2 regions of the Sporomusa sphaeroides DSM 2875 genome follow, and region 2 is predicted to be linked to the other one. Evidence: riboswitches for the same ligand, from Rfam matches in the RefSeq annotation. Region 2 holds a riboswitch; the other holds the start of a gene.
The links. Region 2 has a riboswitch for cobalamin ahead of SPSPH_RS03225 (carbon-nitrogen hydrolase family protein). Riboswitches for the same ligand answer to the same signal wherever they lie in the genome.
Positions count from the first base shown of each region.

Region 1: linked by a shared signal. The riboswitch ahead of SPSPH_RS12555 (hypothetical protein) and the one ahead of SPSPH_RS03225 (carbon-nitrogen hydrolase family protein) in region 2 are both predicted to bind cobalamin.

Region 1 covers NZ_CP146991.1:2,659,409-2,662,828, forward strand. The annotation lists gene SPSPH_RS12550 (ABC transporter substrate-binding protein) at 1-369, opposite strand, end outside; gene SPSPH_RS12555 (hypothetical protein) at 409-1,716, opposite strand; cobalamin riboswitch at 2,127-2,312, opposite strand; gene SPSPH_RS12560 (LysR family transcriptional regulator) at 2,439-3,332, shown strand.
Region 2 covers NZ_CP146991.1:713,377-716,796, forward strand. The annotation lists gene SPSPH_RS03215 (transporter substrate-binding domain-containing protein) at 1-381, opposite strand, end outside; gene SPSPH_RS03220 (amino acid ABC transporter ATP-binding protein) at 416-1,147, opposite strand; cobalamin riboswitch at 1,500-1,682, shown strand; gene SPSPH_RS03225 (carbon-nitrogen hydrolase family protein) at 1,988-2,761, shown strand; gene SPSPH_RS03230 (adenosylcobinamide amidohydrolase) at 2,809-3,420, shown strand, end outside.

The DNA.
Region 1 (3,420 bases), 1.9 Mb from region 2:
GGTAAAAGCCACATCCTTAGCAGTCAGCAGTTTGCCATCATGAAACTTTACACCTTCACGGATAGTAAAAGTCCAGGTTAGTCCATCACTGCTTACTTTATAATCGGTTGCCAGATCATTGACTATTTTGTTGTCCGGGCTGACATCCAATAACTTACTCTGAAATAAAGTTCCTCCCTGAGCGCCCCAGCCGGTAACCGGGTCAAAACCAGATGCCTTCTCGCCGCCGATAGCGACAACAATCTCGTCTTTCGCAGTTGCCTGTGGTTTCTCTTCTTTGCTGCCGCCGCAACCTGTCAGGAGAACACTGCCCAGCATAAGCATTGCCATAGTTATTGCAACGATTCTCTTATAACTCTTGTCACTCACTTTTCAATCCCCTTCCTTTCTGTTATCCAAACAGGCCATTTAATTAAAATACATATCAAAGGCTCCGTAATAGCGATGGTCGCGATCACCGGTTGTTTTTTCCTCCAGATTTTGATACTGCAGGGACAGACGGATACCGTCCATCACCATATTCTGATAGCCAAGCATAAAACCTTTGTGTCCGTTTTGATCAACTTTTCCAAAACCGCCAAAATTTCCGTAATGGCCCGGCAAGGCATTCTTCTCAATATCCCGATAGATGATGGCAATGGCCTGATCATGCGGTACGCGGTTGTTTACAAGACCTTCATATGTATAAAAGCCTGTTTGACGTTTGCCGCTTACCCAGTTATACGACAATTGTGCCGCCCATGCGTTGGGTGAGCCCGGGGCATCGGATTTTGTATAGTTAAGCACGCTGGTAACACCTTTTTTCATTTCCCAGGAAAGGCCGGCATCTACATAATTGGCCGCCGGAGTACTGGTTTTGGGGCTGGTATCGGCAGCAATATAGCCTATATTGTATTCAAAGGATTTTTCCGGAGCAAAATTCAGGTTTACGCCCCGTACATGCGTATCTTTTTCCGGAACCACCCAATAGCCGTCCAGTCTGGTCTTGTCAAACTGATGCCTCAACGCAAAGCCGTCGGCATCTCCCTGCAGCGCCATGGCCATATAACGCCCAGTAGCCAGCGGCAGGCGTCCAGCCTGAAACTGATTAACGCCAAAAAAATCTTTTACTTGAATAAAACTACGGGTAAAGCGCATTTCATTGCTTGAGTTGCCGCTGCCGAATTTACCGCCGGCCTGAATGCGCGATTTATAGCTGACCCGGTCATTGAAGTCGGCGTTGATATGCAGTCGCTGCCGCCAATTATAGGCTTCGCTGCCGGCGTGTTCAACACTGTCCACATCCATGGCTTCAATTAAGGTCTCGCCGTCAATTGTAACCGATGTTTTCTTTGCTTTCGTCTCTTTTGCCGGCTGAACCGGTTCTTGCGGGAGATATTGCTTCGTTTGGGCCGTCCGAACGCCCAGTGTATTAAGTTCTACGGCAAATTCCTGTGCCAGCCGGTCAATCTTCGTCTTTTGCTGTGTGTCAGCCTGCTCATATTTACTCAGGGCATTTGCTAAAAACCGAGCCATTTCATAGCGGGTAGCTACTTTATTCTTGTCATATACAGCCGCATCATAGCCTACAATCAGCTTGTCCTGCACCAATGCATCAATTTCTGCATAAACCCAGTGATTTTGGGGAACGTCGGCATAGGAATTTCCCTCCGCCGATAGCCCTCCAAAACTGGTCAACAGCGTCAATGCAAGTCCCGCAATTATCTTTTTTTTCATGCTTTCCTTCCCTTCTTTTATTATGTATCCTCTATGAACCAAAACGAGTATGAACTGCTTTGGTATAGATCATAGCTTTGCTCCCCTCCCATTACAGCGGCGGGATCGCACCGGCGTTTAATCGTTTTCTCTATGAATCCTATTTGATTTTTAAGTTTTAAATTTTCCACCTAATTAAGAACTGTTCTCATTATAGTAATGGAGTTTCTATTTGTAAAACGAAATATGTCGATAATAATTATCGATATATTAAATACACTGTACAGAGAAATAACTTACATTTATCAATTACCAATATGACCTGCGCAATAAAACAGCCCTTTCCTTTATCAAAAAGGAAAGGGCTGTTAATCAGTAAACGGGTTATATAACTGCCGTTTTTAATCCCCTCCTTGTCGCTCGCAAGTTAAACGGTGATTGTCATACAGGCAGTTCTCCTGGCTTTGGATCATCACGCTGCCATACCTTCCCAGAAATCTTTGTTCCCAGTGGCATAATCATGGCTTTGCTCCCCATTACAGTGGCGGGACCGCACCGGCGTTTAACCGGTTTCTCTATTAAGTCGCAATAGCGACACCTGTTTAATCCTATTTAATTTTTAAGTTCTAAATTTTCTACGCAGAATTAATCCTATTATAAATAAAGGAGTTTCTATTTGTAAAACGAAATTTACCGATAATAGCTATCGATATTTTTAATATAGTCTATAAGGGGTAAACATAATGGATATTGAAGTTTTGAAAACGATGCAAATTTTAACACAAACAAAAAGCTTCTCAAAAACGGCGGAAATACAAAATATTGTCCAGTCAACAGTCAGCGCCCGTATAGCTGAGCTGGAAAAAACGTTGGGACAAAAACTGTTTACAAGGGATAATCAGCATGTGTCCCTGACGCAGAGCGGTCTCATGTTTCTTCCCTATGCCCAGCATATATTGGAAGACTTCGAGAACGGCAAAGCCCGATTAAATTCTGCAGCCTTCTTCGATGACCGATTAGTCATTGGTAATACATATTCTGCTTTGCCAAATCTCTTATTCCCGGTTTATCACGAATATCTGCGCTGCTTTCCCCGTATCTCGGTAAAAGCAGTCGCCGGCCATTCAACTGATATTCTGCAGTCTTTGGTAGATGGTGTCATTGATATCGCAATCGTTTATCAATTACCAAAAATTCGCCGGTTTACAACATTTTTATGTAACGAAGAGGATTTTGTTTTCGTTTGTCCGCCAGGTGATCCGCTTGCGAGCCAGGCAGAAATGCCGGTCAAAGACCTGGGGAAAATTAATTTGCTGTTTCACAACTGGGGTGGGGTTTTCAGCGATTGGATGGCTCAATTATTGCCTGGATCACGCTGGTTTCACGCCAACATCGGCAATCCGTCTTTTATCGTTTCCCTTGTTGAGGAAGGTACCGGTTCAGCCATCTTAACCCGCTCTACTGTCAAAAAAGCTTTAATTAGAAATTCTGTCGTTGAAATTCCTTTTGCTGGCTCACCTTTGCCGCCCCGCTGGCAGACATATATTGTGGTTCATCCCAAGCGTCTTACCCGGCAGCCTGTTCGTGACTGGCTTGACATAATGAGTAAGCATGATCTGACAGCAGTACCTATTTAATCCCTCTTCCTCTTTTGTTTGTGCACTTACGAACACAAAGCGGTATCAATATTATCCTACTTCTCGATAACCAGCATAAACATTGGGG
Region 2 (3,420 bases):
GCTTTGTTTGCGTTCCGGGGTAATAGTGAATGTAGCAATAACCAAGTCAACTTCACCATTATCAAGCAAAGGCCCACGGGTTTTGGCAGTTACGCCCTGTACCTCGATCTTGCTGGGATCACCCAGAATTTTCTGGGCAACTGCCCGGGCAATGTCAATTTCCAAACCGTCAATTTTATTGGTCTGCGGGTCTTTAAACCCAAACTTTGGTACGTCAACTTTGACTCCGACTTTAAGAACACCGCGATCCTTAATAGTTTTAATCTCAGCTGCTGTATCAGCCGCCTGTGGGCTTTGTGCCGGCTTATTGGCGCCGCATCCAACTGCTAAAAGTCCTAACATGATCACAACACACAATAGGAAAGTATTAAACCGTTTCACAGTCATCATTCCTTTTCTAAAATTATTTATTAACTCAATGAGAACGAAGGATCTTGCTTAAAAACAATTTGGTCCTGTCACTTTCAGGATTAACAAAGAAGTGTTCAGGCGTACCTTCTTCAATAATCCGGCCTCCGTCCATGAATATCACACGGTCGGCTACTTGTCTGGCAAATCCCATTTCGTGGGTTACTACTACCATGGTAATACCCTCTTTGGCCAGATCTACCATGACGTCCAATACTTCCTGGATCATCTCAGGATCAAGTGCCGAGGTCGGTTCGTCAAAGAGCATAACCCGGGGCTTCATGCTCAGTGCCCGGGCGATGGCCACCCGTTGCTGCTGTCCGCCTGACAGTTGAGCCGGATAAGCATTGGCTTTATCCTTAAGACCAACCCGCTCTAAGAATGCCAGGCCTGTTTCCTCTGCCTCAGCTTTAGGTACTTTTTTTATTAGGATTGGCGCCAGCGTCAGGTTTTCCAGGACTGTCTTATGGGGATAAAGGTTGAATTGCTGAAAAACCATTGCCACTGACTCTCTGACTTTTTCAACCTCTGCGTCTGGTGATGTCAGGTCTACTCCATCTACAATAATTTTGCCACCCGATGGTGTTTCAAGAAGGTTCATAGAGCGAATCAGTGTACTTTTGCCGGAACCGCTTGGACCAATTACTACCACTTTTTCACCTGCAGCCACTGTTAAATCAATGTCTTTAAGGACATGATTAACTCCAAAATGTTTTTGTACTCCTTCCAATACAATCAAGTTTTCCCCTCCTCTCTTAAATGGCTAAAAAGAAAACACCTGTCTCTTGAAAGAGAGCAGGCGTCTTTGCCAAAATTCTATTTGAATGATAGATAATAGCGGTAACTATACATCTATGGGATTCATTATAGTTCGAACCAAACATAATGTCAACCATTTGTAACTAACGGAAATACGTTTGTGCAGAAAAAAGATAATGTCCACCCGTGATTACCGAATTCTGTTTTGGCAGGAGCCGTACTACGGTGGGACGGCAGGTTCAAACTGACAGAATATACTTGACAATACTTGCCAAAAAATGATAAAGTAATAGCGTATAATATTCATATCCTGTTAGCTTGCTTCCACGAAAATTGAACATTGTAAGTCAGGTGCCCGTAAGGGCTTAATAGGGAAGACCGGTGCAATACCGGCGCGGTCCCGCCACTGTAATGGGGAGTAAACCCAAAAATATGCCACTGGGATGAGAGTCTTGGGAAGGTTTGGGAGAGCTATGATCCAGAGCCAGGAGAACTGCCTGTCTGAAGATCGCCGTTTTACCCACGAGTGATGGGGAGGAGATTACAGTTGCGCTTGCTTAACTTGGAACAGTTCTAAGTGAGGCTGTGGATTTACTGAATTTACTCCTGGTCATAGACCAGGAGTTTTTATTTGGATCTATGCTGTAAAATTCTCCCGGCTGTTGGGTGGTCGGGAGTTTCTTATTAGTGCCATTTCTAACTCCTTTTTGTTTGCGGGTCTGTTAAGACCCGCCTTTTTTCAACTCAGGATAATATCCGGTGATTAAGGCAGGCAGGGGTTAGTGGTATCTGGAACATCAGGGAAAGGGGAAAAATGGTCATGAAAGTTGCGTTACTGCATGTAGATGTTAGCGGCGGACCGGAGCGCCGCAACCTGGAACTGCTGGCAGAAAGTATCCGTCTGGCGGCAGAAGCCGGAGCGAAATGGATCGTTACACCGGAGATGGCTGTACAAGGCTATTTCTTTGCCTGCGAACGGGAAATCAAACCCATTGTGGTGCCCATTCAGCCGTCGCCGGCAGTGAAACCGCTGCAACAGCTGGCAGCCGAAAAAGAAATTACGCTGTTTCTCGGCTGCGCCGAAAAGGATGAAAAAACCAGCAGGTATTATAATAGCTGTCTGGTCATTGGCGCTGACGGCCGGGTGCTGGGCCGTCACCGGAAAAAACACGCTCATAGCGGGGTGTCTGAAGGCTGGGCCACCAAAGGGAAGCACCTGGAGCCGGTGGCTTGCGGTGATATTCAGACAGGAATATTAGTTTGTTCTGATTCCTGGTATGAAAGCAATGCCGTAACTTTGGCCGAAAAAGGCGCGGAAGTGATTATTGTGCCGGCCGCCTGGCCCCCCAACAGCTGCGGCGGCCCGCCGGAAAATGCCTGGAAAAAAGCCTCGGCTGCCAGTGGACGGGCATTGTGGGTATGCAACCAGACCGGGAAGCAGCCGCGTTTGGACTTTAGCGAGGCCCAAAGTACGGTTATCACCGAGGGCGAGATGCAAATGGTTTATAGCGGCAAGCCGGCGGTATTATTATTTGAATGGGATTTTGCCAGACAGTGCGCTGCCAGCGAGGCATTTACCGTGGTGCCGCTGTGAGGGAGGATAGGATGACATTTTGGCTTAGCGGAAGGGAAGGAGCAGCCATGAGACTTTATACATTAGCTACCGGTGACCAGGTTTACCGGTACTATAAAAGTATAGTGATACCCTTTGAAGGGCCGCGCAAGGTGGCAAGCACCGCCATTGTCAATGGTGGTTACCGGGAGGATTTGACGGCTGTTTTCAACAATGATGTGAATCCGGGTGCCGGGATGGCCTGCACCATGCGTGCCCCCACCTACCAGGAGCATATGCGGATCATTACTGAGGAAATCGGCCTTGATCCGCTTACCACCGCCGGGATGGGGACAGCGGCTTCCATGGAAAATGCAGCGATAAAGACAGAATGCTATGAAAATCTGACGGTGACTGCCATTGTTACCGGCGGGGTTGAGGTCAATGGCGGCCGGGTCGGTGATCCGGCAGATTATTTTCAGCCGTTGGCCAAAAGTATGGTGGAAAAACCCGGTACCATTAACATTATTTTGGTCATTGACGCCGATTTGCCGCCAGGCATGTTAAACAGGGCTATGGTTACTTGTACGGAGGCCAAGACGGCTGCCCTCCAGGAACTCATGGCCGGCAGCAATTACTCGACAGGCCTGGCTACCGGTTCCGGCACCGACCAGACCATTGTTATTGCCAACCCTGTTTCA